Regions from separate parts of the Arthrobacter sp. UCD-GKA genome, predicted to be linked through region 2. Evidence: riboswitches for the same ligand, from Rfam matches in the RefSeq annotation. Region 2 holds a riboswitch; each other region holds the start of a gene.

The links. Region 2 has a riboswitch for thiamine pyrophosphate ahead of thiC (phosphomethylpyrimidine synthase ThiC). Riboswitches for the same ligand answer to the same signal wherever they lie in the genome.
Region 1: it holds a riboswitch for thiamine pyrophosphate, as region 2 does, so the genes downstream of both, BLJ79_RS00405 (ECF transporter S component) here and thiC (phosphomethylpyrimidine synthase ThiC) in region 2, are expected to answer to the same signal.
Region 3: it holds a riboswitch for thiamine pyrophosphate, as region 2 does, so the genes downstream of both, BLJ79_RS06395 (3-oxoacyl-ACP reductase) here and thiC (phosphomethylpyrimidine synthase ThiC) in region 2, are expected to answer to the same signal.
Region 4: it holds a riboswitch for thiamine pyrophosphate, as region 2 does, so the genes downstream of both, thiM (hydroxyethylthiazole kinase) here and thiC (phosphomethylpyrimidine synthase ThiC) in region 2, are expected to answer to the same signal.

What each region holds. Positions count from the first base shown of each region.
Region 1 is NZ_MOLR01000001.1:79,572-88,133, reverse strand. Features, by position in the region: gene BLJ79_RS00415 (hypothetical protein) at 1-267, shown strand, start outside; gene BLJ79_RS24000 (hypothetical protein) at 375-821, shown strand; gene BLJ79_RS23875 (ATP-binding cassette domain-containing protein) at 952-3,306, opposite strand; gene BLJ79_RS00405 (ECF transporter S component) at 3,339-3,965, opposite strand; TPP riboswitch at 4,024-4,145, opposite strand; gene BLJ79_RS00400 (DUF4235 domain-containing protein) at 4,215-4,475, shown strand; gene mnhG (monovalent cation/H(+) antiporter subunit G) at 4,581-4,988, opposite strand; gene BLJ79_RS00390 (MrpF/PhaF family protein) at 4,988-5,251, opposite strand; gene BLJ79_RS00385 (Na+/H+ antiporter subunit E) at 5,248-5,862, opposite strand; gene BLJ79_RS00380 (Na+/H+ antiporter subunit D) at 5,863-7,488, opposite strand; gene BLJ79_RS00375 (Na(+)/H(+) antiporter subunit C) at 7,485-7,949, opposite strand; gene BLJ79_RS00370 (Na+/H+ antiporter subunit A) at 7,946-8,562, opposite strand, start outside.
Region 2 is NZ_MOLR01000007.1:180,199-185,354, reverse strand. Features, by position in the region: gene lepB (signal peptidase I) at 373-1,047, opposite strand; gene rplS (50S ribosomal protein L19) at 1,105-1,464, opposite strand; TPP riboswitch at 1,972-2,079, shown strand; gene thiC (phosphomethylpyrimidine synthase ThiC) at 2,092-3,876, shown strand; gene BLJ79_RS13920 (ankyrin repeat domain-containing protein) at 3,972-4,727, shown strand; gene trmD (tRNA (guanosine(37)-N1)-methyltransferase TrmD) at 4,749-5,156, opposite strand, start outside.
Region 3 is NZ_MOLR01000004.1:17,243-25,804, forward strand. Features, by position in the region: gene BLJ79_RS06385 (aminopeptidase P family protein) at 1-1,100, shown strand, start outside; gene BLJ79_RS06390 (metal-dependent hydrolase family protein) at 1,097-2,299, shown strand; TPP riboswitch at 2,379-2,472, shown strand; gene BLJ79_RS06395 (3-oxoacyl-ACP reductase) at 2,550-3,314, shown strand; gene BLJ79_RS06400 (LLM class flavin-dependent oxidoreductase) at 3,330-4,664, shown strand; gene BLJ79_RS06405 (hypothetical protein) at 4,739-5,095, shown strand; gene BLJ79_RS06410 (RNA-binding S4 domain-containing protein) at 5,156-5,533, shown strand; gene BLJ79_RS06415 (PLDc N-terminal domain-containing protein) at 5,613-5,840, shown strand; gene BLJ79_RS06420 (HTTM domain-containing protein) at 6,114-7,244, opposite strand; gene BLJ79_RS06425 (DUF5819 family protein) at 7,241-7,915, opposite strand; gene BLJ79_RS06430 (choice-of-anchor G family protein) at 8,035-8,562, opposite strand, start outside.
Region 4 is NZ_MOLR01000012.1:66,534-75,095, forward strand. Features, by position in the region: gene BLJ79_RS18460 (uracil-xanthine permease family protein) at 1-978, opposite strand, end outside; gene thiD (bifunctional hydroxymethylpyrimidine kinase/phosphomethylpyrimidine kinase) at 1,111-2,685, opposite strand; gene thiE (thiamine phosphate synthase) at 2,682-3,338, opposite strand; gene thiM (hydroxyethylthiazole kinase) at 3,338-4,156, opposite strand; TPP riboswitch at 4,148-4,249, opposite strand; gene BLJ79_RS18480 (aldehyde dehydrogenase family protein) at 4,337-5,800, shown strand; gene pgm (phosphoglucomutase (alpha-D-glucose-1,6-bisphosphate-dependent)) at 5,885-7,522, opposite strand; gene BLJ79_RS18490 (protealysin inhibitor emfourin) at 7,584-7,901, opposite strand; gene BLJ79_RS18495 (M4 family metallopeptidase) at 7,894-8,562, opposite strand, start outside.

The sequences.
Region 1 (8,562 bases), on a different contig from region 2:
GCTGCCTGCGGAATGACCTGCACCGCGCCCGTCATCGTTGGCAACTGGGTGTGGCTGCCCAGCATCGGCATCCCGGAAGCTGCCTGGGGCTTCGGCACGCCGGGATCCATCCCTTCCGTTGGGGCGGGCCTGCCTGGCGCCAACGGTAACTACCTCAACGCTTCCACCGACGGCTTCTCGTGGCTGCTGCAAAACAGCGCCTGGTGTGACGGCGGCGCCGCGGCACGCCAGACCACCCATGGTGTTCAATCAGGTTGCGGGGAGTAAGTAGGGCCTGTCATCAAAATCCGATTGGCGTGGTTCGGCATGGATATCGGCTGAATTCGCGTTGCACCTGCCCCTTTGATGTCCAGGGGCAGCCGATCGCCCCGCTCATGCCCGATCCCACGGGCCCGGCGGGGCGCCGGTTCGCGGACCACCGACTCGTGGTCGAGGGCATCGCCCACCGCTACCGCGCCGGCATCCCCTGGCGCGACCTGCCGAGCAGTTCGGGTCCTGAAGGTCCGTGTGGAAGCGCCACCGCCGCTACGCCACAGACGGCACCTGCAACACGGTGTTGGCGACCCTGCTGGGCCACGCCCAAGCCAGCGGCCGGATCGGCTGGGAAGTGCCGGTGGACGCGGCGATCAACCGGGCCCACCAGCCCGGCACCAACCTCCTGCGCCGCCCCGACCACCATGATCCGCTCACAGGTCGACGGCTGGCAGCGCCCGGAGACGCGCCGAACGGGCCGTGGCCGCCAAAGCCTCCCCCATCCCGGGCAAGAGGAAACTCCTGCGCAAGCGCAAGGGTTCGGCAGGCGGCCGCCCGGTGATCCATGACAAGGAAGCCTAAAAGCGGCGCAACATCGTGGGGCCCCTGGCATGCCCTGGCCTGCCGCTCGGCCGCGGTGCTCCATGCCGTGCCCATCTGGGGCTCGGACATCGAGAAACCACCATGGGGAGACACGTCCTAGCTCCAGACCAGGTTCCAGGTGCCCAGGGCCAACGATGCCCCTGTTGCGACGGTGCCCAGCAGCAGCCCGGCGGCAACGATCCCCGCATCCCGCAGGCCGTATCTCGAGGGCCGCAGCCAGGTCCGCTCGGCGGTGCCGAAGCCCTTGGCTTCCATGGTCACCGCCAACCGCGAGGCCCGCCGGATGGCCTGGACCAGCAGCCCGAAGACCTGCCCCAGGTTCGCCCGCAACCGGGCGGCGGCCGAGCCGCGGCTACCCACGCCCCGGGCCCTCCGGGCCATGCCCAGCGTCGTCCATTCCTCGATCAGCAACCCCAGCAGCCGCATGCCCGCCAGCGCGCCGAGCACAAAGCGGTGCGGCAGCCGCGCCTTTTGCGCCAGCGCGTTGGCCAGGTCCGTCGGGTCCGTGGTGAACAGCACCAGCACCGCGGGGATCGCCACCGCGAAGGCGCGCATCCCGGTGGCCGCACCGGCGGACAGCGAGCCCTCGGTGATGGTGAAGATGCCCGCATCCAGCAGCACCGCCCCGGAATCGTTGCCCACCAGCGCGGTGCCCCAGGCCCCGAAGAGCGCGGCGAGCAGCAGCGGCCAGCCGCGGGCCAGGAAACGCGGGATGGACAGCCCGGCCAGCGGCAGCGCCAGAACGGTCGCGGCCACCACGATTCCGCTGCTGACCCAGTCCATGGAGGCGACCAGCGGGATCGTTGCCAGGGCAACCGCGGCCAACTTGGCCAGCGGGTTGGCCCGGCCCAGGAAACTTGTCCCCCCGCGCACATCGGCCTCGAGCAACCCGGGCCGTGCGGCGGCGGGGGCGGCTGCGTCCGCGGTGTCCGGGGCCTGCAGGACGAACTCGTGTGCGCCCAGGGCGCGGGCGAAGTCCGCGTCGTGGGTCACCGCGATGATCGCGGTGCCGCGGCCCAGCTCCTCGCGCAGCAGCAGGGCCAGTTCGCGCCAGGTGTTGGCGTCCTGACCGAAGGTCGGCTCGTCGAGGATGAGGACCTGCGGGCCCGCCGCCAGCACCGTGGCGACCGAGAGCCGGCGCTTTTCCCCGCCCGAGAGGGTGAAGGGGTTCGCCTCCGCCAGGTGTCCCAGCCGCAGCCGGGACAGCAGCGATTCGACGCGCGAGGAGATTTCCTGCTCGGTGAACAGCGGTTCCCGGGTTCCGGGCCTGACCGCGTGCCGCGGGCCGTAGGCCAGTTCCTCGGCCACGGTGTGGGTGACGAACTGGTGCTCGGGCTCCTGGAAGACCGAGCCGATCCGTCCCACCAATTCGGTGGCGCGCCAGTGGTACGGCCGGGCCTCGGTGCCGGCCGCCAATTCGCCGGTGGCCAGCACCGTGCCGGATCCGACCGGAAGCAGTCCGCCGAGGGTCAGCGCGAAGGTCGACTTGCCCGAGCCGTTGGCCCCGCGCACGCACCAGGCCTCGCCCGCCCCCAGGCGCAGGTCCAGGCCGGAGGCGGCCGGCCTGGCGCCGCGCTTGCGCGTGACGGCAAGGTCCGTGGCCTCCAGCAGCAACGCAGCGGATTCCCCGGGGGCCGGCAGCGGGTCGAATGCCGGGGTGTACCCGGGCACCCAGACCCCGGCGGCAACCAACTGGTCGCGGACCGGGCCGGGGGCAAAGAGCTCGCCGGGGGTTCCGTCGTGGGCGATGCCGCCGCCGGGTTCCAACACGATGACCCGGTCCATGTGCTCCGCCCACGCCTCGAGCCGGTGTTCGACGATCAGCAGGGTCGCGCCGGTGGAATCCAGTGCGGCCAGCACCGCGTCGCGGACCTCCAGCACCCCGTCCGGGTCCAGGTTTGCCGTGGGCTCGTCCAGCAGCACCAGCCCCGGTCCCATGGCCAGGATCCCGGCCAGGGCCAGGCGCTGTTTCTGCCCGCCCGAGAGCGCGGAGGTCGGGTGGTCCAGCGGGACCTCCAGTCCCACGGCGTCCAGTGCCTCGATGATCCGCCGCCGGATCTGCGCGGGCGGCACCGAAAGGTTTTCCGCGCCGAAGGCCACGTCGTCCCCGACCCGGGCCTGGACGACCTGGGTTTCGGGATCCTGCTGCATGAGCCCGACCAGTCCGCGGCCTTGGGCTGCCGGTGCCCCGTCCAGCAGCAGCTCGCCGGAGGAATAGGTTTCGTCGTCTTCGTCCAGGACCCCGGCCAGCGCGTAGAGCAGCGTGGATTTGCCGGCGCCCGAGGGCCCGGCCAGCAGCACGCGTTCCCCGGCCCGGATCTCCAGGTCCAGGCCCGACAGCGCTGCTTGCTTGCGGTCGGCGTGCCGCCACCCCCAGTTCCGGGCGCTGACGGACACCGCGTCGCAGCGGTGTTGCACCGTGGCCGCGGTGTCGTTTTCGCGGTGCAGCATCGAGGCTGAAGACATGGTGATGCCCGTGCCCATCAGCCGAGGATTGGTTCGGTGGCTGCCTTGCGGCTGGCAAGCGCGCCCAGTGCGCCGGTCTTGGCCAGGGCGCGGGTTCCCAGGAAGGAGAGCAGCCCGGCAATGATGATGCCCGAGATGGTCATGAACCCGATGTAGGCCAAGAGCATGCCGGTGGTGTATTCGGGGAACCAGCGGAAGATGAAGGTGTCGTTGACGCTTCCAAATAGTCCTGCTCCGGCGCCGGCCAGCAGTGCCACGGGCAGGTTGAAGGTGCGGTAGCGGAACGCGGCGAAGACCACTTCGGCGCCCAGGCCCTGGATCAGGCCCGAGGCCAGGACCGTCAGCCCGAATTCCGAGCCCATGAGCGCCGAGACCATCGCGGCGACCACTTCGCAGAACAGTGCCGCGCCGGGCTTGCGGATGATCAGTGCGCCGAGCACCGCGGGGAAGAGCCACATGCCCGAGACCAGTGCGGCCGAAGGCGGGAAGGCCAGGAACAGCACGTCGAGCAGGTGGTGGCTGCTGTTCCAGGCCCAGAAGATGACGCCCGAGGACACTGCGATGACTGCCGCGATGACGATGTCGACGACGCGCCAGGATGTGGTTGCCGTTTTGTGCCCGGCGGGCTGGTGGGTGATGCCCATGGTGTTGATCCTCCTTGGATTCAAGGAGGGGAGGGAATGCCCGCACACTTCCGCGCGCACCCCTGAGAACTCGACTTCCTTCGCCGGTACTAGCCGGGGCAGGTTCGAGGGTCTGCGGCTATCCGCACTCTCAGCGCCTGGGTGCGGGTTACCCCGCACGACGCTCCCCTGTCGTGATTGTTTCAGTTCTATGATGCTACCTCAGCTAGGCTGGGCCTAGTACCTTTGCCGCAATATTCGGGAGTCCCCATGAACAGCTTGATGAAACTGATCGGTCCAGCAATTTCCATCGCCGCGGGTTTCCTGGGAGGGAAGATCGTCGACAAGGCCTGGATCGGTTTCACCGGCCAGCAGCCGCCCAAGCACGGCAACAAGGAGGCCCAGGCCGAGGCCTCGATGCGCCAGGCCATCGGGTTCGCCGTGCTGTCGGCCGTCACCGCCGCGTTGATCCAGGTGCTCACCGACCGCGGCACCCAGCGGGCCATCGCGAGGTTCACCAAGAAGGCCTGAGCTTCCGCACTTCCGCACACGGGGGGTCCGGCCGGATGCGTTCGGCCGGGCCCTGCTTTGGCGTGGCCCGTGCCGGTTGGCGGCGCCGGCCCAGGGTCCGGTGGACTAGTCGATGAAGTCGGCGCGGTCCCTGTTGCCGTCCCGGCCGTGCTCGGCCTCTTCGCGCTGCTCCGCGGCCTCGACCACCGCCGCCAATTCGTCCGCGATGAGGGTCTCGCGCTTCAGGTGCCGGGTCCGGTAGCCGGCCCGTCCCACCATGTGCGCCGAGACCGGGGCGGTGAGCAACTGCAGCAGCCAGGCCAGGAGCAGCACCGGAAGCACCGCCCAGGACCGCAGTTCCAGCCCGAGCGCGGCCAGCAGCAGGAACAGCCCCAGCACCTGCGGCTTGGTCGCCGCATGCAGGCGCGAGAGCAGGTCCGGGAAGCGCAGCATGCCGATGCCCGCGGCCAGTGACATCAGGCAGCCGACGATCATGAACGTCCCGGCCACGATGTCGATGACGGTGTCCAGCATCAGGCGTTCCTCCGGTCCGTGACGAAGCGCGAAACCGTCACCGAGCCGACGAACCCGACCAGGCATGCCAGCAGCACGAAGATGAGGTTGTCGGTGTGCTTGTTGATGGTCATGTCCACGCACAGCGCCGCGGAGACGATCAGCAGCAGCACGTCGGTGGCGATGACGCGTTCCAGGATCGAGGGCCCCTTGGCCAGCCTGATCATGGCCAGGGCGCCGGCGATCGAGAGCGTGATCCCGCAGATCCACAGGACGATGTTCATGGTGTTTCTCCGTGTTCCTTGCCCGGGGCCGATTTCTCGGCATTCAACTCGGCCAGTTCTTCCTTGGTGCCCATCATGCGGATCAGCCGTTCCTCGATCATCATCACCGAGGCCCGCGCCTTTTCCACCCCGGCCTCGTCGTTGACGTTGAGCACGTGCAGGTACAGGGTCGAGGTCCGCCGGTCCACCTCCACGACGTAGGAGCCGGGGACCAGCGTCAGCACGTGGCCCACGAAGGTGACCAGCAAGTCCGATTCGGTGCGCAGCTGCACGGTGATGATCGCGCTTGTGGTGCGCGGGCCGCGGAACACCGCCAGGTACAGCACCTCGAAGCTGGCCAGGGTCACGTCCCGCAGGAACGCCCCGGCGAACACTGCGGCACGCCAAACATTGAAGCGCCCCGATAGGATCACCGGCGGCAGCCGGAAGACCCGCACCAGCACCAGCGAGATCAGCAGCCCGAAGACGAGGTTGCCGATGGCGAAGTCCTGCCAGAGCGCACCCCAGACCAGCATCATGCCTGCAAGCAAAGGCAGTTCCTGGCGCAGGGTGGCGCGTTGGCGTGCCCCGGATTCGTCGGTGGCGTCTTTCAGCCGTTGTTCCTTGGTCATTTACCGTACCCCCTGCCCGGTTCCGAGGACCGCCTCGATGTAGTTGTTTGGGTCCAGCAGCTGGCCGGCGACCTGGTCGCTGAATTCAAACAGCGGCCCGGCAAACACCGTCAGCGCCACGCCCACCAGCACCAGGGCCGCGGTCATGGCCAGCATGCCGTTGGGCAGCAGTGCGGTGTTCCCGCGGTCGGAATAGCGGCTGGCCGGCTCGTTGGCCACGATGTCGTAGGTCGCCCCGCGCGCGGCTTCCACGCCCACCAGCAGCAGCGGGTCCGGGTCCGTGGCGTCCTCGGCCTTGCGCCAGAACGCCCTGTTCCAAACACGCGCTATCGCCAGCAACGTCAACAGCGAGGTCAACAGGGACACCCCCACCAGCGCCCAGGCCACGGGCGTGCCCAGTTCGGCGCCGCCCTGCACCAGCCCGAGCTTCCCCAGGAAGCCGGAGAACGGCGGGATGCCGCCCAGGTTCATGGCCGGGACGAAGAAGAGCAGCGCCAGCAACGGCGAAAGCTTGGCCAGCGAGCCGAGCCGCTCGATGTTCGAGGTCCCGGCCCGGCGTTCGATGAGCCCGGCGACCAGGAAGAGCGAGGTCTGCACCACGATGTGGTGGGCCACGTAGTAGATGGTGGCCCCCAGCCCCAGCTGGTTCCCCACGGCCACCCCGAAGATCAGGAATCCGATGTGGCTGGTGAGGGTGAAGGAGAGCATGCGCTTGATGTCGGTCTGCGCCACGGCACCCAGGATGCCCACCAGCATGGTCAGCCCGGCCACGACCATCAAGGGTTCGGAGAGCTGGTTCCCGGGGAAGAGCAGCGTCTCGGTGCGGATGATCGCATAGACCCCGACCTTGGTCAGCAGCCCGGCGAACACCGCGGTGACCGGGGCCGGGGCGGTCGGGTAGGAGTCCGGGAGCCAGAAGGACAGCGGGAAGACCGCGGCCTTGATCCCGAAGGCGACCAGCAGCATCACGTGCAGCACGGTCTGCGTGCCCGGGGAGATCTCCGGCAGCTTCACGGCCAGGTCCGCCATGTTCACGGTGCCGGCGGCCGCATAGATCATGCCGATGGCGATCAGGAAGAGCAGCGAGGAGGCGACCGAGACCACCACGTAGGTGGTGCCCGCTCGGATCCGCGCGGTGGTCCCGCCCAGGGTCAGCAGCACGTAGGAGGCCGTCAGCAGGATCTCGAAGCCCACGTAGAGGTTGAAGAGGTCCCCGGCCAAAAAGGCGTTGGAGACCCCGGCGACCAGGATCAGGTAGGCGGGGTGGAAGATCGAGACGGGCCCGTCCTCGTCCCCGTCGGCCATGCCCTGGCTGGTGGCGTAGAGCAGCACCGCCAGGGAGACGATGGAGGAGACCACCAGCATGAATGCCGAGAACCCGTCCACGACCATGGAGATGCCAAACGGCGGGGCCCAGCCGCCGAGGGTCACCGAGTAGGTCCCCCCGCCCCAGACCGTGGCCAGCATCCAGGCTTCCAGGCAGAGCGTGATCACCAGGACCGCGATGGTCACCAGGCGCTGGGTGCGGCGCTTGCGGCGCAGGATGAAGGCCAGGGCGGCACCGAAGATCGGCAAGGCCACGACCAGCGGGGCAAATGAAACGGCGGTCAGTGGTGCATCGATCATGCGTGCGGCCCCTTCTCCGGGTGGTTCCCTGCGGGCTCGGCGTCCTCGCCCTCGAATTCGGTGGTGTCCTCGGGGACCGGGGAGTCTTCTTCGAAGTCGAAGGTCGACTGCTGCGAGACGCGCAGGTCCTCGTCGTCGTCGGCGACCACGTCGGCCCGGGAGATGACCCAGGAGCGGTAGATGATGCCCAGCATGAACGCTGTCACCGCGAAGGTGATCACGATGGCCGTGAGGATCAGCGCCTGCGGCAGCGGGTCGCTGTATTCCTGTGCATCCAGCGCCGACCGGTACAGCGGCGCCTCGCCGCGGCGCCCTCCGGCGGAGAGGATCAACAGGTTCACCCCGTTGCCCAGCACCACGATGCCCAGCAGCACGCGGGTCAGCGAACGCTCGAGCAAAAGGTAGATGCCCACGGCGAAGAGCACGCCCATCACTATGAGCAAGGTGATATTGGTGCTCATCGTCCAACTCCCGTATCCGCGTCGGAAACCATGTCATGTGTGTCGGTGGGGCTGCGGCCCTCGGAACGGTCGTCGATCTCCGAGCCCAGGGAGCGCAGCACGTCGATGACCAGCCCGACCACCACCAGGTACACCCCGATGTCGAAGAGCGTGGAAGTCACGAACTTCTGCTCCCCGAAGAGCGGCCAGGTGAATTCGATGGCCGCGGAGGTGAACATCTGGGCGCCCAGGAGCAGCGGCGCCGCGGCGGTCAGTGCCGCCAGGCCCAGCCCGGTGCCCATCAGCGTGCCCGGGCTGACCGGGGTGGCCTCGGCCAGTTCCACCCGGCCGCCGGCCAGGTAGCGGATGGTCAGGGCCAGGCCGGCCAGCAGCCCGCCGGCAAAGCCTCCGCCGGGGGTGTTGTGGCCGGCCAGCAGCAAGTACACGGAGGCCAGCAGTATGGTGTGGAAGAGCAGCCGGGTGACCACCTCGAAGGTGATCGAGCGGCGCTCCGGGGCCAGGGTGTGCCCGGCGACCAGCCAGGAATCCTTCTTGGAGATCGCAAAGGTCCTGGCCACTGCCAGCCCGGCACGGCTGGGACTGGCCCCGCCGATGGCCTCGGAACCGTGGTCGA
Region 2 (5,156 bases):
TTGCCAAGTTTCCAGCGAGGAACACTTCGCTTGCGAATGACCACGCTCGATCGCCAGCGCCCCGACATTCAGCGGGCTTGATATCACGATGGACGGAGTCCTCAAGGAATACGACCGTCTCGCTACTGGACATCGGCAGAAGCAAAGCGCTTGTATCGCCGATGGCAGGGAACCAGGGTACTGCTGCATCTCGCTCGGTCCGCATGCGGAGCCCTGGTCGAGCCCAGATGGCGCCCATGACTAGCGCTGTGCGCCGGCCCGCCGGCCCGCCGGAACACAATACCCGGCGCACAATTCGGATGAACATGCTCTCAATCCCCGAGGAATTTGGGCAACAAAAAGCCCGCCACTGCAACAGTGGCGGGCCATAGGTTACGGGGCCGCGAGCTGGCCCTCGACGGAGTGCCTCCGGTCCAGCGGCCAGATCACATCGGTGACCTTGCCGATGACTCGATCGACGGGAATCATGCCGCCGCCCGGTGCTCCAAGAAGCGCGCGCGAATCTTCGGACACCGAACGGTGGTCCCCCATGACCCACAAGCGCCCTTCGGGGATCTTCACGTCGAATTCAAGGTCGCTTGGCTTGTTGCCGTCAAGAACGTAGGGCTCCTCCAGCGGGATGCCGTTGACGACCAGGCGTCCGTCGGGGCTGCAGCAGGAAACGGTGTCGCCGCCGACGCCAATGACGCGCTTGACGTACACCGCGTCCTTGCCGGCAAGACGCAACGCCCAGGCCAGGGAATCCAGGACACCGGGACGCTGATAGGGCAGGAAGGAACCGCGGCCGTCAAAGATGACCACGTCCCCGCGTTGGATCTCGGCGTCCTTGTATGCAAGCCGATTCACCAGCAGCCCATCACCCGGGTTCAACGTGGATTCCATGGAAGTGGAACCGATGTAGAAGAAGTCAACGACGGTGGCACGAACGACCAGGGTGATCAGAGCCGCCGCTGCAAGCGCGCCAACGACAAAGCGCCAGCCCCTCGAAGGAGACCGGCGCTTTGTCGAAGCGGAAAAACTTTCCGATTCAGTAGATCGATCCACGATGGCTCCCCATCCCCGCAGCCCTGGGGGCCGCGAAGATGAAGGCTCTCGCTTTTCTCGCTACTTGGCGGTCCGGAAGTCGCGCTTTTCGCGGATCTTCGCGGCCTTGCCGTGGCGATCGCGCATGTAGAACAGCTTCGCACGGCGAACGTCACCGCGGGAGACCAGTTCGATCTTTTCCAGGACCGGGGAGTGCACCGGGAAGGTACGCTCTACGCCGACACCGAAGGAGACCTTGCGAACGGTGAAGGTTTCGCCCACGCCGCGGCCCTGGCGACCAAGGACGAAGCCCTGGAAAACCTGAACACGGGTGTTCTTGCCTTCGATGATGTTGACGTGGACCTTGACGGTATCGCCCGGGCGGAAATCGGGAACATCGTTGCGCAGCGAGGCTGCATCGACAGAGTCGAGAATATGCATGAATGCATCTCCTAAATAGACGCCGCAGGTCACCTATTTTAGACACGGACCGTAATTGTTCCCCGGGGCGCACAGGTGCGCTCGGAAAAAAGATGTGGCGGTCCGAAGCTTGGTACCGCGATCCGTTTGCGGATCGACGGCTGGTCCAACTGTTGACTCGTTCCCCCTGCGGCAGGAGCAGAACCCAGTAGACCCAAGAATCCATTTTGCCACACTCCGGGGCATGGTGCGAAGTTCCGCACCCGCAGGCGGACCCGCATCGAAAGGATCTGCCCGATGATGCTCCGGGTCTGAGCAGCACCGGCAGTTTCTGCCCGGACGGGATCCCGCCGCGATCGCGGCCCCGAACGCGCCCAGGGGACCCGAAACCCGCCACGATAAGGCCCGATTCGATCGGAACCAGTCATCGGGAACGCATTGAACAAACACCGGTCCGCGCCGCCGGGCACAACCTGCCGGTGCCCAAGGTCACAAACGGTGCCTGGCCGGATCATGTGATAGTTTCGTTTTCGACCACACGGGGGCCCTTGCAAGGGCTGAGATCGAGCTGATGCAGCGAGAGACCGTTGAACCTGTCCGGGTAATGCCGGCGAAGGAAGTGAGTACTCCTTGAGCAACACCGTTTCAATGCACAGCCCTGTCCAAAACGCCGTGGAAGCAGCAGAGACCCAGTCCCTGAAGTCCCACTCGCTGGCCTACATCGATGACGACGAATCCGGGATCCGGGTTCCCGTCACGCAAATCGCGCTGGAGCCGTCCCCGGGCGGAAAGGACAACGCCCCGCTGCAGGTCTACCGCACCGCCGGACCCGGAAGCGACCCGGTGGTTGGACTGCCGGCGTTCCGCAGCGGCTGGATCGAGGAACGCGCGGACACCCAGACCTACGCAGGGCGTGAACGGAACCTGCTCGACGACGGAAAGTCGGCGGTCCGCCGCGGCAAGGCGTCGGCCGAATGGAAGGGCAGCCGGCCGGTCCCCCGGCGCGCCGAGGCAGGGAAGCGCGTCACCCAGATGCATTACGCCCGGGCAGGGATCACCACCCCCGAGATGCGGTTCGTCGCCCTGCGCGAGAACTGCGACGTGGAACTGGTGCGCAGCGAGGTCGCCGCGGGCCGGGCGATCATCCCGGTGAACATCAACCACCCCGAGTCCGAGCCCATGATCATCGGCAAGGCGTTCCTGGTGAAGATCAATGCGAACATCGGGAACTCGGCCGTCACCAGCTCCATCGCCGAAGAAGTGGACAAGTTGCAGTGGGCCACACAATGGGGCGCCGACACCGTGATGGACCTGTCCACCGGCGACGACATCCACACGACCCGCGAATGGCTGATCCGCAACTCCCCCGTCCCCATCGGCACCGTGCCCATCTACCAGGCCCTGGAAAAGGTCAACGGCGAGGCCAACGCCCTGACCTGGGAAATCTTCCGCGACACCGTGATCGAGCAGTGCGAACAGGGCGTTGACTACATGACCATCCACGCCGGGGTGCTGCTGCGCTACGTGCCGCTGTCGGCCAACCGCGTGACCGGCATCGTCTCGCGCGGCGGTGCCATCATGGCCGGCTGGTGCCTGGCCCACCACCAGGAGAACTTCCTCTACACGCACTTCGACGAGCTGTGCGAGATCTTCGCGCAGTACGACGTGGCGTTCTCCCTGGGCGACGGGCTGCGCCCCGGCTCCATCGCAGACGCCAACGATGCCGCCCAGTTCGCCGAGCTCGACACCCTGGCCGAGCTCACGAAACGGGCCTGGGAGTACGACGTCCAGGTCATGGTCGAGGGCCCCGGCCACATCCCCTTCCACCTGGTGCGCGAAAACGTGGAGCGCCAGCAGGAATTGTGCAACGGCGCGCCCTTCTACACCCTGGGCCCGCTGGTCACCGACATCGCACCGGGCTACGACCACATCACCAGCGCCATCGGCGCCACCGAGATCGCCCGCTACGGCACCGCGATGCTCTGCTACGTCACGCCCAAGGAACACCTGGGCCTGCCGAACAAGGACGACGTGAAGACCGGGGTGATCACCTACAAGATCGCCGCCCACGCAGCGGACCTGGCCAAGGGGCACCCGGGCGCCTCCGAACGGGACGACGCGCTGTCCAAGGCACGCTTCGAGTTCCGCTGGCGCGACCAGTTCGCCCTGTCGCTGGACCCGGTCACCGCCGAGTCCTTCCACGACGAGACGCTGCCGGCCGAGCCGGCGAAGACCGCGCATTTCTGTTCCATGTGCGGGCCGAAGTTCTGTTCCATGCGGATCAGCCAGGACATCCGCGACGAATACGGCTCGGCCGACTCGCAGGCGGCCATCGCGGAAATGGTCAGCGGGATGCGGGACAAGAGCCAGGAGTTCCTGGCCTCCGGCGGCAAGGTCTACCTGCCCGAGCCCGGGATGCCCGCCAGGGCGTAGCGGCCCGCTGCCGGTCTAGCGCCGGCCCGGGCTCCCCTGCAAGCCCCGGGCCCGGCGCTTCACGGCTGGCCACCCCCTCGCGCTAGGATGGGCCCATGTCCGTGCGCCACCCATCCCGCTTCCCGATGGCCGTGACCCTGGCCGCGGCGCTGCTGGCGCTGGCCGCCTGCGCCACCGCACCCTCCGCCGGGCCCGCAACGACCTCGACGCCCGATCCATCCACCGCGTCGGCAGCCGCAACCGCCGACGGGTCCACGTCCGGACAGGCACTGCTTGTCGCGGCCCGGGCCAATGACGCCGACCAGGTGCGGCAACTGCTCGATGCCGGGGTCTCGCCGGATTTCCGCGACGCCGATGGCCGTCCGGTGCTGGTCACCGCCACGCGGGCCAACGCGCTGGAAGCGGCGAGGGAACTGATCCTGCGGGGTGCCGACGTCAATGCCCGGGACGGCATCTCGGATTCGGCGTTCCTCCATGCCGGGGCGGAGGGATTCCTCGGGATCCTGGAACTCACCCTGCAGCACGGCGCCGACGTCACAAGCACCAACCGCTACGGCGGCACCGCGCTCATTCCGGCCTGCGAGCACGCCCACCTCGAAACGGTCCGCCGGCTCATTGACGCAGGAACGGACGTCGACCACGTGAACGGCCTGGGGTGGACGTGCCTGCTCGAGGCGGTCATCCTGGGCGACGGCGGCACCGCGCACCAGAAGGTGGTGCGGCTTCTCATCGCGGCGGGCGCGGACACCTCCATCGCGGATTCCGGCGGCACCACGGCGCTCGAACACGCCCTCCGGCTACGGCAAAGCGCGGTGGCCGGGCTCCTGGAAGATGCCCAGCCACCGCGCTAGCGGTGGCGAATCTGAAAACTGCTAGCCGAGCGCGTCCTTCGGGACGATGCGACCCTCGACGATGGCAAAACCGTTGTGCCACAGGGTGTCGCGGTCGTGCCGGTTCAGCGTGGAGGCATCCAGCTGCACGATCAGGTCCGGGCGCCGGGTGGCGGTGCGCTCCAGCTGCTTGTTGCGGCGGAAGCGCGCGATCTTGCCGTGGTTGCCCGAAAGCAGCACCTCGGGAACCTCGCGGCCCTCCCAGGTGCCGGGCTTGGTGTACACCGGGTATTCCAGCAGTCCGTCGGAGTGCGATTCCTCGACCAGCGACTCCGGGTTTCCGATGACCCCGGGGATCAGCCGGCCAATGGCCTCGACCATCGCCAGCACCGCGACCTCTCCCCCGTTGAGCACGTAGTCGCCGATGGACACCGGGCGCACGTCGAAGGC
Region 3 (8,562 bases), on a different contig from region 2:
GACTCTTCGTCCCGGCCCCGGCACTGCCAGGGGACCCTGCGTTCTTCACCAGCGCCGCGCACGGCGAACTCTGGGTCGGTGCCGCCCACGGTCCCACCCACTGGGAAGCGGCCCTGGGCCTTCCAACCTCCCCGCTCGGTGCGCTGGACGAGGCGCTGGCCCGGCTTTCCGGCGCCGAGGCCGCCGGCAACCTTGGATCCTCCATGGTGGCGACGCATTCCCTGAAGCCGTCGGCGGTGCTTCGCCGCACACTGGCCGAGCTGCGGCTGCTGAAGGACGCATGGGAGATCACCGAGCTGCGCAACTCCGTCACCCACACCATCGAGGGCTTCTCCCAGGTCATCAACCAGATCCCCACCGCCATCGCCGGCGGCGGGGAACGCTGGTTGCAGGGCACCTTCGACCGGGTCGCCCGCCACCACGGACACGGCCCGGGCTATGCCACCATCGTGGGTTCCGCCCACCATGCACCGACGCTTCACTGGGTTCGCTGCGACGGACCGGTCGTCGAATCCGAGATGCTGCTGCTGGACATGGGAGTGGAGGAGAACAGCTTCTACACCGCGGATGTCACCCGCACCTTCCCGGCCAACGGCCGCTTCACCACCGCCCAGCGCGAGGTCCACGACCTGGTGGAAAAGGCGCACCGCGCCGGCCTGGCCCAGATCACCCCCGGCAAGGACTTCACCGCCTTCCACACCTCCATCATGGAGGTCATCGCCAACGGCCTGAGCGACTGGGACATGCTCCCGGTTTCCGTCGACGAGGCGCTCTCCCCTGCCGGCCAGCACCACCGCCGCTGGCTGGTCTGCGGGGTGGGCCACCACCTGGGCCTGGACGTGCACGACTGCTCCTCCGCTTCCTACGAGGAATACCAAGGTGCGGTGCTACAGGAAAACATGGTGCTCACCGTGGAACCCGGCCTCTATTTCCACCAGCACGACGAAATGGTCCCGCCGGAACTGCGCGGCATGGGCGTGCGCCTGGAGGACGACCTGTTGGTCACCGCCACCGGCCACGAGAACCTTTCGGACCCGCTGCCGATCGATGCCAACGGCATCGAAGCCTGGATGGCAGCACAGGCAGGGGCCAAGGCATGAGCCCCGCATCTGTCCTGACCGTCACCGATGCGCTGGTCTTTGACGGCGAAAATCCTGAGCTCGTCCGCGGCAACGTGACCTTCAAGGATGGACTTATCACGGCCATCGGCGCCCAGGAAGAAGGTGAGCTGCTCGACGCCGCCGGCAAGGTCCTGGTCCCCGGGCTCATCGATGCCCACTTCCACGCCTATGCAATCTCCCTTGACGGATTCCGCAACGAGCGCGGCCCGCTCTCCTTCGCGGCCCTGGCCGGGGCCAAGCGCCTGGGCGAGGCCCTGTCCCGCGGCTTCACCACCGTGCGTGACGTCGCAGGCGGGGACATCGGCCTGTCCAGCGCCATCAAAGCCGGGTTGCTGGACTCCCCGCGCTACTTCTACACCGGCCCGGCGCTGAGCCAGACCGGCGGGCACGGCGACCCGCGCGAGGCGGACGTGGATGTCTGCTTCGGCCACGGCCACATGTGCGAGGTCGTCGACGGGATCGAGCCGCTGCGCGTGGCCGTGCGCGAACGCCTGCGCACCGGCGCCCACGCCATCAAGATGATGGCCAGCGGCGGCGTGGTCTCGCTGACAGACCCGCTGGCCATCCCGCAGTACTCGGACGAGGAAATCGCCGTGGTGGTCGCCGAGGCAACCCGCCGGGGTTCCTACGTCGCGGCCCACGCCTACTCGCCAGCGGCCATTGCCCACTCGGTGCGCAACGGCGTGCGTTCGATCGAGCACGGCAACCTGCTCGATGCGCGCACCGCAGCGTTGATGGCCGAGCACGGTGCCTATCTGGTGCCCACGCTGGCCGCCTACGCGGCCATGGACCGCCGCGGGGACGAGGTCGGCCTGTCGGAGGTCTCCAAGGCCAAGAACCTGGAGGTCCTCACCGCCGGCGGCGAGGCCATCAAGCTTGCGCTGGCCGCCGGCATCCCGGTGGGCTTCGGCTCGGACCTGATGGGAGACCTTGCGGATGAGCAGCTCAACGGCTTGGCCCTGCAGATCGAGGCCGTGGGGGTCTTTGAGACGCTGCGCTCGGCCACGAGCGTGAACGCCGCGCTGCTGCAGGAACCGACACTTGGACGCCTGGCCCCGGGCATGGCCGGGGATGCGCTGCTGCTGGACGGAAATCCCTTCGAGGATGCCTCGGTGCTCTATGACGAGTCCCGGCCGCGCACGATCATCCAGGGCGGGCGCATGCATTCGGCTTCATGACCGGGGCGAACACCAGCAGTACGACCGGCACGGCGTCGCTGATTGGGGATTGGCTTGGGGCGGTGCTAGGTTGGCCGTAGGACTCGACACGGGGTGCCGCCTGGCGGCTGAGAGATAGACCCGTTGAACCTGATCTCGATAATCCGAGCGAAGGGATGCCGGTCCGGCATGACGCATGGTGGCGCCCCGCTTTTGGGTACCTCGTGGCAGTTCCATGGCATCCTTTCGCTCCAACGAAAGGTGCAAGAGAATGCTCATCAAGGACCAAATCGTACTTGTCACCGGTGCCGGCCGCGGCCTGGGCACCGACCTGGCCCGCGCCTTCGCCCGCGAGGGCGCACGGCTCGTGCTGAACTACCGCTCCAGTGAGGCCGGGGCCCAGGAACTGGCCGCAGAGTTCGGGGAGGATCGCGCGATTGCGATACGAGCCGACGTCTCGGAACCCGAACAGGTCGCCGAGCTGGTCGCCACTGCGCAGGAACACTTTGGCGCCCCTATCACCACGGTGATCAACAATGCCCTGCCGGACTTTTCCTTCAACGGCGATGCCCGCTCCAAGGCGGACGGGATCGGGTACACGGAATTCGGGGCGCAATTCACCGGCATCATCGGCGGAGCATTGAACACCATCCAGGCGACCTTGCCGGGCATGAAATCCGCAGGCTTCGGCAACATCGTCAACATCGGAACGAACCTCTTCCAGAACCCCGTGGTCCCGTACCACGACTACACCGCGGCCAAGGCGGCACTGCTGTCGCTGACCCGCACGTTCGCGTCGGACCTGGGCCCCGAGAACATCCGCGTCAACATGATCTCCGGAGGCCTGCTGCGCACCACCGATGCCTCGGCGGCCACCCCGGAGGAGGTCTTTGACCTGATTGCCGGTTCCACTCCCCTGCGCCGGGTCACCTCCCCGGCGGAGTTCGCCGATGCCGCCCTGCTCTTTGCCTCGCCCTGGTCGCGGGCGGTGACCGGGCAGAACCTGGTGGTCGACGGCGGCCTGGTGATGAATTAGGAGGAGGGCAAAACCATGGATTCGACACGCCAACTGCACCTGAACGCCTTCATCTACGGTGCCGGCCACCACACCATGGGGTGGCGCCACCCCGACTCCAGCGCCGACCGCGTCGGCGACATCGCCTACTACGAGGAACTGGCCCGGCTGGCCGAACGTGGTTGCCTGGATGCGGTGTTCTTTGCCGACGGGCAAAGCGTCAACCACGAGTACGCGGCGGGAATCCCCTGGTTCCTCGAACCGGTGACCGCGCTGAGCGCCATGGCGCGGGCCACCGAGCATATTGGTCTGGTCACCACGATCTCTGCGAGCTTCTACACCCCGTTCCATGTCGCCCGGCTGCTGGCGTCCCTCGACCACATCAGTGCGGGCCGCTCGGGCATCAACGTGGTGACCTCCATGTTCGACGCCGAGGCCCGCAACCACGGGATGGATGCCTTGCCGGGGCACGCACAACGCTACGAACGTGCCGAGGAGTTCATGGACGCGGTGCAGGGACTGTGGGATTCGTGGTCGGATTCGGCACTGGTGGTCGACCGTGAGGCCGGCCAATACCTCGATCCCTCCCAGATCCGCCCGATCAACCACCGCGGCAACCATTTCACGGTTGCCGGCCCGCTGACCGTCCCGCGGTGCCCGCAGGGGCGTCCGGTGCTTTTCCAGGCCGGATCCTCGGAGGCCGGGCGTTCCTTTGCCGCCCGGTACGCCGAAGCGATCTACTCGGTTTCCTGGGACCGGGAATCGGCCCTGGAATATGCCGCGGACATGCGGAGGCGGTTGGAACTTGTGGGGCGGGCCGGGAATTCGGTGCCTATCCTTCCCGGGCTGGTCACCTACATCGGGGCGAGCCGGGAGGAAGCCCGGGAAAAGAAGGCCGCTTTGGATTCCTACCTGGATCTCGACTCGGCCATCACCCAACTGAACATGTTCACGGGCCAGGACTACACCTCGCATCCTTTGGATGGGCCGGTGCCTGGGCTGCCGCCGGCCGAAGGGTTCTCCGGACCGCAGGGCCGCTACCTCACGGTGCAACGCATCATCGAAACGAAGCAGCCCACGCTTCGCGAGTTGCTGGGATTCCTGGCGGCCGGCGGCGGCCATGCCACCATGATCGGCACGCCCACCGAGGTCGCCGACGAAATCGAGGAGTGGTTCACCACAGGTGCCTGCGACGGCTTCAATCTCATGTGCCCCAGCTTCCCGGCGGGGCTAGATGACTTCGTGGCACTCGTGGTGCCGATCTTGCAGGCACGTGGCCTTTTCCGCACGTCATACCCGGGCAGGACCCTGCGCGAAACCCTGGGCCTGTCCAGGCCTGCACGTCTGGAGAACGTACCGGTTTCGGGCTGATCGCCCGTGCCCGCAGGTGGGAGGCCTCGGAGTTCCCGGCGTTCTCCCACCTTCGAGCCACTACGATGGAACGCATGAGATTTTCACGTTCCAAAAATGCCTTGCTCCTTTCCGCTGCCGTCCTGCTGCTCTCCGTGAGCGGTTGCGCGACCATCGCCGACACCGCTTCCTCCGCGGCGTCCTCGGCAGCAACCCAGCTGGCCGATGGGGCAAAGAAGGAGCTCATCAAGAAGGTGTGTGCACCGATCAAGGACGGCAGCATCAACGCCTCCGACCTCAAGGTCGTCTCGTCCATGGTGGACGCGGTCCGCGAGGGTGGCCTGCCCCAGGAAATCGTCAGTGCACTCGATGATGTGGCGGCCTCAGGCGACAAGGTTCCCGCCGATGTCCAGGCCAGGCTCGTCACCGCCTGCGACAACGCACTTGCCTGAGCCGGCACAGGTGTGTTGCAACAACCGCGGCGAAGTCCCCGCGCTGACTAGACTGGCGGCATGAAGCAGGAAACAAAGGCTGTCAGAATCGACGCCTGGCTATGGTCGATCCGGATCTACAAGACCCGTTCCGCGGCAACCACCGCGTGCCGTGCCGGTCATGTGCGGTTGAACGACAAGCCCGCCAAGGCCGCCCAGATCGTTGTACCCGGTGACACCATCAGGGTCAGGCAATCGGGATTCGACCGCACCCTGGAAGTGACCGCTGTGATCGCCAAAAGGGTGGGAGCGGACATCGCTACCCGTTGCTACATCGACCACACGCCTGTCCGACCCAAGGAAGTCATCCCCCAGGTTCCCGTGAGGGACAGGGGCGCAGGCCGGCCCACGAAGAAAGATCGGCGTGAGATGGAAAGACTCCGGGACCAGTTCCATTAGACGGCGACTACGATGGGAATGGATAGCCAATAACGCGGTAGTGAAGCTGTCACAGCCGTTGTCGCAACAGAGGAGAACCATGAGCCGGAACAAGTCCTGGAACGAACTTTCTGTCGTATCACGCTGGCGCGTCGCCATCCTGGGCATCACGCAGTTGGCACTCCAGTTCGTTGCCTTGCGCGATCTCGTCAAACGTCCGGCGGCCGAGGTCCGTGGGGCAAAGGGCGCGTGGGCCGCGGCCTCGTTCATCAATTTCCTCGGGCCCATCGCGTATCTGGCATTCGGACGGACGCGTCGGGTCAAGTAGCCACAATTCCGACGCGGGCGGGATCTGGGGATCGCCAAGGCCCGGCCAGGCTTGAAAATCGAATTCGGTCCTAGCACGGCAATGTCCAGCAGACGATACTTTTCGCCGGGACACGCCTCCCAACGGAGAACCGGTGGCAGGGAAGTTCCAGGATCATTGCTCCAACCGGGCCCAATATTGCTCAATGAAGTCGGGCATCAATCTTTACCGATTGCCAACACCGGTCGAATTCCCCACGAATCTGCAGAACCACGGGCGATGAATTCCCTGGGTTCACTCGGAAGCCGTGCTGCTGCTGCCCGCGTTGGCGAACTGTTCCGGCCTGGGCGGAATGCTCCTTGGCACAGGGGGCAGGCCAATCTCGGACCGGAGAATCTGTTTGGCCTTGGTGTTGGTGCGACGGACCCAATTTCCGGCCTTTTCCCAGGAACTGTCGCGCACAAAGAGCATGTCCAGGGCGATCATCGCCAAGGAGAACGACCAAAGCCCCATGAAGAATCCGATCCCGACGTGCATGCCCAGGAGCAGGACGAGGGAAAGATAGCGGGTGTACTTCCACAGCAGCAGCACCGGGAAGAGCAGCTGGAAGTAGATGGATACCCACGTTGCCACCAACACGGCCGGCGTGATCTGCCAGGCAAGCTCGCTCAGAAGCGGAACAACCTGGAAGGCATCCAGGTTCAGGGAGTAGTACAAGGCACTGCCCTCGAGCCATTCCTTGCCCATCAGCTTGAAGATGCCCGAGTTCACATAGACCAGCATGATTTGGTAGCAGCACAGCATCAAGGCGGTGTTGTGGAGGCCCGCCCCCAGCCACAGGGGAACCGGGAAGTGCTTCTGTGTATAGGACTTTCGGTGGCCACGCCGCTTCTGCAGCCAGGCATCGACCGACCAATGCTTGCTCAGATTCGCAAAAATCAAGAATGAAAGGGTGATGCGGAAAATGGTGTCGCCACCGTTGGTCACCAGCATGCTGTTCGACTGCAAACCAATCCAGAACAGCAGCATCACCGGGGTGACGAACCGTGTCTTGTACCCTACAAGAAACAACAGGACCAGAACGATCAGGCTCCAGTAGGACAGGTCAAAGACGAAAGTATTGTCTTTGGGGAACATTTTTTCAATAAAGAATGGGTAGCCCCGGCGCTTGATTTCCGGTTCGAGCCACGTCGAGGCAAAGCCCCAGAGGTAGGCGCGGTCCCCATAGCTGGGAATGAGAAACAGCAACATGCCGACGGCGTAGATGATTCTCAGCAGGGAGAAGCTGCGGGTGGCACGGTAAGCCCCGGTAGCCCATGCTACAAATCGATCGATCTGCCGTGACGCCCACGACGAATCCGATGACGTCGACGATCCTTGTGCGGCGGAGTTGATGCTCGTGGCCAAGTACTTCTTCACGGTCATTGCTTTCCGCCATTCCGCTCGATGACCCCTGCGTATTCGTTGACGACCGCACCATCGATCGTGACGTTCGATTGACGCCATCCGAACACCAGATCTGAAAGTTTGAATTGCTGTTCAGCATCAAACCGCAGGAAACTGATGACGGAGCTGCGGTTATTGCCGGCGTCGACCAGTTTTTGAATCAACTCGGAGTTCCCGATCGGCTGAAAGCCGTTGCCTGATCGTTCAATGAAGGTATCCCGGGCGATCTTCTTCTGAGCCGCGGTCAGCTTGTTGTATCTACCTTGATAGGCACCCATGGCGTTCAACGACTGTTTATGGATCCTGGATGTAGCCCAATTGCCCAGGGAGTTGCCTTGCTCGATATCGGTGATGTTGACCCATTCCGATTTGACCAGCGATCCGTTGGCATCCCGCCACTGAGCTTGGAAGGAGAAATCCGTATTGACTTTCATGATGCTGGGAGCAAAGACGTTCCACTTCTGCGTGTAATACGGTGAAGCGACCGAGAATACCGCAGCGCGCACAGGCGTATTGGGCGAGACCAGCACGAGGCTCACAAATACATAGGTGACCACGGCCAGGGCCGACAGCATCCCCATGATCCGGGGTTTGTTCAGAGGACGTTTCATCAAATCTCCGTAAAGGCAACGGCCGCGATCGATTTTCAAACCACAAGCCTGGGCTCAGCTGGCCGTTGGAACTCCAACAACCGGTTGCCCTGGATCGGGCGAAAGGGCAAGCCGGGACCAAAAGGTCCCGGCCAGCCCATTCACCGTAAATTCAAGCGTTAGCGCATGGAGCGCTTACGCGAGAACAGGAAGGCACCGGCACCAGCCAGCAGCAGCAGCAATGCTGAGCCACCCAGGATCAGTGCACTCGAGCCCGTGTTGGCCAGGTCGCCATTCGGGGTCTTGCCCGAATCAGACTTGGATCCATCGGCGTCGGCAGCAGAGCCGGCGTCTGCATCAGCAGCAGAATCGGTTGCGGCGTCTGCATCAGCAGCAGAATCGGTTGCGGCGTCTGCATCAGCAGCACTGGCTTCCGTCACGGTCAGGTCAGCTTGACCGGTCTGTGTGCTGTTAGTTGCTTCTACAACGTAACCGCCGGCAGGAGTGTTGGCGCCCACCGGGAGCTCAACTGTGAACTTACCTTCGGCATTTGGAGTCACCGTTACCGGATCACCCACGTTGTTGCCTTCAGCATCCTTGAGCTGAACCGTAACTTCTTCGTTCGGAGTCCAGTTCTCACCGGTCACCGTCGTCGAGTTTCCGGCCTCAACCGATTTCGGATCGACAGTCACAGTCGATTCCTGGCC
Region 4 (8,562 bases), on a different contig from region 2:
CGGGAAGAACGCCAGCGCGATGGCCACGGTGCCCGCGATCCAGTAGGCGGCCGTCGAGTAGACGCGCGAGGAGGCCATGACCCCGATGTTCTCCGCGTAGGTGGTGGTGCCCGAGCCGCCGCCGAACCCGGCGATCATGGTGGCGGTGCCGTCGGCCATCAGCGCCCGGCCGTTCACGTCGTCCAGCTCGCGCCCGGTCATCAGCGCCACGGTCTTGACGTGTCCCACGTTCTCGGCGATCAGCACGAACACCACCGGCAGGAACAGCGTCAGGGTTTCGATGTGGAAGGTGGGTGCGGCGAAGTCGGGCAGCCCGAACCAGGCGGCCTGGCCGATGGCCGAGAAATCGACCTGGCCCTGCGCCCAGGCGGCGAGGTAGCCGACGATGATGCCCAGCAGGATCGACAGGCGCCCGAGCATCCCGCGGAAGAGCACCGTGGTGATGACGATGGCCAGCACCGTGGCGAAGGTGGTCAGCGGCACCTGCGTGATCTTGTCCGTGGTGGTGGTGGCCAGGTTCAGCCCGATCAGCGCGACGATGGTGCCCATGACCACCGGGGGCATCAGTGCGTGGATCCAGCCGGTTCCGGCCTTCTGCACGATGAGCCCCACGATGAACAGGCAGGCGCCGGCCATCACGATCCCGCCCAGGGCACCGCCCATCCCGTGCGTGGCCATGGCCCCGGTGACCGGCGCGATGAACGCGAAGGAGGACCCCAGGTAGGAGGGCACGCGACCCGCGGTGATGATCAGGAACAAAAGGGTGCCGACGCCGGTGAACAGCAGCGTGGTGGTGACCGGGAAGCCGGTGATGGTCGGCACCAGCACCGTGGCGCCGAACATCGCCATGACGTGCTGGACTCCCACGCCGACGGTCTGCGCCCAGGCGAGGCGCTCGTCGGGGGCCACCACCGTTCCGGGGGAGATGGACTTGCCGTCGCCGTGCAGGCGCCAGCCGATGCCGAATCGGTTGCTCATGGGGTGGGGCCTTCCGGGAAGGGGCGGGAGTCGGGCGTCGGGGGCGCGCGGTGCACAGCGCAAAACCCCCTCGTGCATTTTACCCGCCCGCCGCCCGGGGCCGGTGCCCCGGCACGTCCCGCCCCCGCGCGGCTACCGGGCAGCGACCGGTTCGCCGTGCCCGGCGGCGTCCGGGGCAAGGTGCCCGGACGCGCGCCGGGGTCCCGCTGCCGCCTCCGGGGCGTCGGCGGCGGTCTGCGCGAAGAACGCCAGCTCGTGGGCGCTGGAGGCCTCGAACGCACGCCACATCGCCGCCCGGGTGCGGGCATCGGCGCCCGCGTGCACAGCGGCCACCAGGTCGATGGCCGCCGCGGTGGCGGCGTCGAACTCCGGGGAGGAATAGGTGGCCAGCCAGTCGGCGTACGGGTGGCGGTCGTGGTTGGCCGCGGCCAACCGGGTGCCGGTGTCCTGGTAGATCCAGAAGCAGGGCAGCAACGCGGCGGTGAGCACCGCATAGTCGTCCCCGGCGGCCAGCAGGTGGTTCAGGTACGCGGTGGTGGTTGCCGAGGGCTCCGGGACCCGTTCGTCGAGCCGCCCGCGGTGCAGCTTCAGCTCCTCCTCGAGGCAGCCGCTGGCGGCCGCCGCCCAGAAGCGCTGCGAGGCGGTGTCCGGGGCCAGTTCCGCGGCCCGCGACATGGACCGCGCATAGGTGCGCAGGTACAGGGCGTCCTGGCCCAGGTAGTCCTCGAAGTGGGCCCGGGCCAGCGACCCGTCCTTCAGGGCGCGGATGAAGCCCAGCTCGTCGATGCCCGCGCGGATCGGGGCGATCCGTTCCCACCACTGCGCCAGCGGGTCCCCGGCCTGCGCCGGGCGCACCCCGTCCCAGAGCGCGGCGAAGTGGTTGACCGGGCCGTGCCCGGATCCGACGGACAGCTCGTCCGCGCGGGAGATGGCATCGGACAGCCAGTCCTTGGCACGGCGCAGCGCCGTGCCCCAGTTCCCGGTGCGCGCGTAATGCGTGGCCAGTGCGGCCGAGAGCGAGCAGCCGGTGCCGTGCGTGTTGCCGGTGGCGTGGCGCTCGGATTCGACCTCTAGCAGCACCCCGCCGGCGTCGATGAGCGCGTCGCGGCAGCGCTGGGTGGCCAGGTGCCCGCCCTTGGCCAGCACCAGCACGTCGTATTCCGCCGCGAGCATGCGTGCCTGGGACACCGCCGAGTCCCAGTCGGTGGCCTCGGGGCCGCGGGCCAGCACCGCGAGCTCGGGGATGTTGGGGGTGATCACGTCGGCATGGATGAAGAGCCGGCGCAGCGCCGCATCGGCGGCCGCATCCAGCAGCGAATCCCCGCTGGTGGCCACCATCACCGGGTCAAGCACGACGGCCGGCACGCGTCCGCCGGGGGCGCCGGGGGCGCCGGCGGCACCGCGGATTGTGGCCAGCCAGGTTCCCAGCTCGTCGATGACCTGGGCGTTGGCCAGCATCCCGATCTTGATCGCGTCGATGGAGATGTCCTCGGAGATCGCAAGCAGCTGCTCGGTGAGGAAGCCGGCCGGGGGCACGTGCACGGCGCGCACGCCGCGGGTGTTTTGGGCGGTCAGCGCGCTGACCGCCGCCATCCCGTAGCCGCCGGCGGCCGCGATGGACTTCAGGTCGGCCTGGATCCCGGCGCCCCCGGAGGGGTCGGAGCCGGCGATGGACAGGATGTTCTTGGTGGAATTCATGGTGTTCATGGCGTTTCCCCTTCCCAGAGGCTGATCAGGTCGGCGGTTGCGGCGCGCGGGTCATCCGCGGCGCAGATCGCCCGCACCACGGCCATCGAGGCGGCCCCGGCGGACCGAACGGCCGGGACGTCGGTGGCGTCGAGCCCGCCGATGGCGACCACGGGTGCATTGCTGCGGGCCACGGCGGCGGCCAGGCCCCCGTAGCCCAGCGGCTCCGGGTGGTCCTTCTTCGTCGGGGTCGCATGCACGGCGCCGACGCCCAGGTAGTCGATGGTGCCCGGGGCAAGCGCGTTGAGTTCGTTGGCCGCGTCGATCTCGCCGGCGGTGGAGGCGGATAGCCCGAGCACGGCGTGCGGCCCGATCAGCGTGCGGACCAGGTCCGCGGGGATGTCTGATTGGCCGATGTGCACACCCTGCACGTCGGCGCCGCGGGCCCGTGCGGCCAGGTACACGTCGATGCGGTCGTTGACCAGCAGGGTGGCCCGCCCGGAGGTGTGCTTGGCGCAGCTTTCCACGGTGTCGACGAATTCCCCGGCGGGCAGGTCCTTGCAGCGCAGCTGGATCGTGGTGATCCCGCCGGCCACCGCTGCGGCGGCGATGTCTTCGAGCGGGCGTCCGGCGGTGGAATTCGAGTCGAGGACCAGGTAGATTCCGGAGGCCATCAGGACAGCACCGCCGTGGCCGCGAGGTCGGCCGGGGCCAGCGCGTGCAGGGCGTCGAGGAAATGCACAGCGAAGCTTCCCGGCCCCGAGCTTGCCGCTGCGGCCCGTTCGGCGGCGGCGGAGTAGAACGCGTGGGCCGCGACGGTGGCCAACAGCGGGTCCCGGACCACGGGCAGGAAGGCCGCGCAGATCGCGCCCAGCGCGCACCCGCCGCCGGTCACCAGGGTGAGCATCTTGCTTCCGCCATGAACGTAGATGGTGCGCGCCCCGTCGGTCACCAGGTCCGCCTCCCCGGAGACGGCCACCACGGCGCCGCTGCGCAAGGCCAGGGAGCGGGCCGCGGCGGCGGCCGAATCGACCGTGTCGGTGGCCTCCACCCCGCGCCCGCCGGACCCGGCCTCGGCGAGCACCATGATCTCCGAGGCGTTGCCGCGGATCACCGTGGGGGAGACATCGCGCAGTCCCAGGGCGAAGTCGGTGCGCACGCGCAGCGACCCGACGGCCACCGGATCCAGCACCCAGCCGGTTTCCGCGGCGTTGGCGGCGGCCACCGCCTCGGCCATGGCGGCGCGCTGCTCGGAATGGGGGGTGCCCAGGTTCACCAGCACCGCGGAGGCCACCGACGCGAATCCGCCGGCCTCCCCGGGCACGTCGACCATCGCGGGGGAGGCCCCGGCGGCCAGCAGCACGTTGGCGGTGAAGTTGGTGACCACGGTGTTGGTCAACACCTGCACCAAGGGGGTGGAGGCGCGCAGCGCGCCCAGGGCATCGGCGAGCTCGCCGGGTGAAAAAACAATTGAAGGCGCCATGGATCCCATGAGCAACATCCCTCCGCTAGTACGAACTAGTTCAGGTTCTACGGGTCTTATCTCAGTCGGATCGCTGGCGCGCCGACACCCCGTGTCACTAGGCGCGAGCCTATCCCACCGCACGGGCGGGGCGTCAACTGCGCGTCGCGGCCTGTCGCGGCCCACGCGCACGCCGTATACGCTCTAGGCATGGGCATCACCGAGAATCCGCATCCATCCACCGCGCCGCGCGAGTCGCGCGCACTGAGCGAGCTCGAGCTGCCGCCGGTGGTGCCCGAGTCGCCTGAAAACATCGTGGAGATCGTCGCTTCGATGCACGACGTGGTCGCCACCCGGCTGGCCCACCCGCGGCGCTTCCGCGCCTCCCAGCTCAAGGCCCTGGAGCGGATGCTGGAGGCGCACGAGCAGGACTTCGTCGATGCGCTGGCCGATGACCTGGGCAAGAGCGGGGCCGAGGCGAGGATGACCGAGGTCGACATGGTGCGTGCCGAAATCGACCACGCGCAGCTGCACCTCTCCGAATGGATGGAGTCCAAGGCGGTCAAGATCCCGCTCGCGCTGCACCCGGCGGCAGCCAAGATCGAGCCGCAGCCGCTGGGCGTGGTGCTGGTCATCGGTGCCTGGAACTACCCGCTGCAATTGATCCTCGCCCCGCTGGTCGCCTCCATTGCCGCCGGCAACGTCACGGTGCTCAAGCCCTCGGAGCTGGCCCCGGCCACCAGCGCGCTGCTCGGGCGGCTCGTTCCGCAATTCATGGACCGGCGGGCGTGCGCCGTGGTCCAGGGCGGCGCGTCGACCTCCAAGGTCCTGCTGGAACAACACTTCGACCACATCTTCTACACCGGCGGGGAACGCGTGGGGAAGATCGTGGCCCGCGCGGCGGCCGAGCACCTGACCCCGGTGACCCTGGAGCTGGGCGGCAAGTCCCCGGCCGTGGTCATGGACGGGTCCTCGGCGGCGGTCGCCCGCCGGCTGGCGTTCGGGAAGTTCATGAATGCCGGGCAGACCTGCGTGGCGCCGGACTACGTGCTGGCGGTGGGGGACGCGGCGCGGAACCTGGAAAAGCAGCTGTCAAAGGCCATCACGGGGTTCTACGGGAAGAATCCGCTGGCCAGCCGCGACTACGGGCGGATCGTGAACACGGCGCACTTCCAGCGCCTGGTGGCCATGCTGGGCGACGGGGACGTGGTCGTCGGAGGCGGGTACGACGAGGACACGCTGCAGATCGAACCGACGGTGATCACCAACGTGCACCCGGACTCGGCCCTGCTGCGCGAGGAGATCTTCGGCCCGATCCTGCCGGTCATCGCGGTGGACAGCTTCGATGCCGCCGTTCGCTTCATCAACGCGCGTCCCACCCCGCTGGTCGCCTACCTGTTTTCCGAGAACCCGCGGCTGCAGTCGTCCTTCGGGGACCAGGTGCGCGCCGGGGCCATCGTGCACAACGCGCCGAGCCTGCACCTGGCCGTCCCCTCGCTTCCGTTCGGGGGCGTGGGAGCCTCCGGCATGGGTGCCTACCACGGGCGGCATGGGTTCGAGCGGCTCTCGCAGATGCGCGCGGTGATGGGCAAGACCACGGTGGTGGACACGCTCAAGGCCGTCTACCCGCCGTACACCTGGGCCAAGTCAAAGATCATCAAACGCCTGATGTAGACATGCCCGGGATCGCATACCTGTAGGTGGTCGGCTGTTTCGGGGCGGGTGCGGTGTGGCCGCGCCCGCCCCGCACCACCTGGCTCAGCCCAGGACGGTGTCCACGATGGTCCTGGCCTCGTCCTGCACCCGGGCCAGGTGCTCGGCGCCCAGGAACGACTCGGCGTAGATCTTGTACTTGTCCTCGGTGCCCGAGGGGCGCGCGGCGAACCAGGCGTTTTGGGTGGTGACCTTCAGCCCGCCGATCTTTGCCCCGTTGCCCGGCGCCTCGGTCAGCCGCGCGGTGATCTTTTCACCGGCCAGCGAATCGGCGGTGACGTCGCTGGCGGACAGGTTCGCCAGACGGGCCCTCTGGTCCCGGTCCGCGGCGGCGTCCAGGCGCGCATAGCTGGGGGCCCCGTGCTCGGCGGCCAGCGCCGCGTAGTGCTTGGACGGGGAGGAGCCGGTGACCGCGGTGATCTCGCTGGCCAGCAGCGCCAGCAGGATCCCGTCCTTGTCGGTGGTCCAGGTGCGCCCGTCGCGGCGCAGGAACGAGGCACCGGCCGATTCCTCGCCGCCGAAGGCACCGGTTCCGTTCAGCAGGCCCGGCACGAACCACTTGAAGCCCACCGGGACCTCCACCAGGGTGCGCCCAAGCTTCGCGGCCACCCTGTCGATCATCGAGGAGGACACCAGGGTCTTGCCGATCCCGGCGTCCGTGGACCAGCCGGTGCGGTGGGTGTAGAGGTATTCGATGGCCACGGCCAGGAAGTGGTTGGGGTTCATCAGCCCGGCATCCGGGGTGACGATGCCATGGCGGTCGGCGTCCGCGTCGTTGCCCGTGGAGATGTCATAGGCGTCGCGCGCGGCGACCAGCGAGGCCATCGCGTGGGCCGAGGAGCAATCCATGCGGATCTTCCCGTCGGTGTCCAGGGTCATGAACGCAAAGCGCGGGTCCACCCCGGGGTTCACCACGGTCAAATCCAGCCGGTGCCGCTCGGCGATCGCGCCCCAGTAGTCCACCGCGGCACCGCCCATCGGGTCCGCGCCGATGCGCAGCCCCGAGGCGCGGATCGCGTCGAGATCCAGCACCGAGGGCAGGTCGTCGACGTAGGAGGCGAGGAAGTCGAAGGCACCGATCTTGCCACCCAGGCGCGCGGCGCCCAGCGAGGTGCGCTTGACCCCGTCCAGCTTGGCCTCCAGCAGCTCGTTGGCGCGGTTCGCGATCCAGGACGTGGCATCGGTGTCGGCCGGTCCGCCGTGCGGCGGGTTGTACTTCAGCCCGCCGTCGGCCGGCGGGTTGTGCGAGGGGGTGATGATGATGCCGTCGGCGCGCGGCGCATCGGGGTTGGCGTTGTGCGCCAGGATGGCGTGGCTCAGGGCGGGGGTGGGGGTCCAGCCGGTGCGCGCGTCGGCGAGGATCGGCACGTCGTTGCCGGCCAGCACCTCCAGCACCGTGTCCTGTGCGGGATCCGAGAGCGCGTGGGTGTCCTTGCCGACAAACAGCGGGCCGGTGATGCCCGCGGCGCGCCGGTATTCGACGATTCCCTGGGTGATGGCGGCGATGTGGTCCTCGTTGAAGGAGCCGTTCATCGAGGTGCCGCGGTGTCCGGAGGTGCCGAAGGCCACGCGCTGTGCGGGGTCGGACGGATCCGGGTGGATGTCGAAGTACGCGTCGCGCACCGCTGAAAGGTCGATCAGGTCTTGGGGCAGTGCCGGGGTCCCGGCGCGAGGATGGGCCATGGCACCAGTTTCTCATTGATTGCCCGACGGCGCCCCGCCCACGTCGTTGGGCGTCGGGCATTCAGCGGCGCGGGAGCGCAATGACGTGTTCGGCCAGGGTCCGGGCCGGGCCGGTGAGCAGGGTGTCAGGCACCGAATGGTCTTCCCCGTCGATGCTCAGCGACCAGGTGAACGCATCGCGCACCGGTGACGGTGCCTTGGCCTGCTCCAGCGCCCGCAGCTCATCCAGGGCGTCGCGGGCGATGCTGATCCAGGAGGCTTCCTGTTCGTGCCCGGGGTCCTGCGCGTGGAGTTCCAGGATCCCGGTGCGGGGAATCCCGGCGACCCCGCCGGAGCGGGCCACGCGGATGACCAGCACATCGTCGCGGTTCTCAGCCATGGACGGCCTCCCGGACGACGGGTTCGACCCCGACGGCGTCCCAGGCTTCGGCCAGGGCCCGCTCGACGGAGGAGCCGGCTCCGTGGTCGCGGCGGGCCTGGAGCAGGGTCTGTTCGGCGAAGGTGCCGAAGTCCGCGTCCTGCGGCAATGAGCGGGTGGCAATCACGTTGAACCACAGGGACCCGGCGGTTTCCCAGGCGTTGCCGCCCAGCGCGGTGGCGAAGAGGTGGAACGCGTGGTTGGGGATGCCGGAGTTCAGGTGCACCCCGCCGTTGTCCTCGGCCGTGTCCACGTAGCCGGCCATGGTTGCCGGCTGCGGGTCCTTGCCCAGGATCGGGTCGTCGTAGGCGGTGCCCGGGGCGGCCATGGAACGCAGCGCCACGCCCTGGACGGCGTCGGTGAACAGGCCTGCGCCGATCAGCCAGCTGGCCGACGCCGCGTCGTCGCCGGCCACGAACTGCTCCACCAAGGCGCCGAAGACATCGGCGATCGACTCGTTCAGCGCGCCGGACTGGCCCCGGTAGTCCAGGTTGGTGGTGTATTGCAGCAGCCCGTGCCCCAGCTCGTGCGCGATCACCGACAGCGAGGAGGTGAAGGAGTTGAAGACCTCCCCGTCCCCGTCGCCCATGACCATTTGGGTGCCGTCCCAGAACGCGTTGTC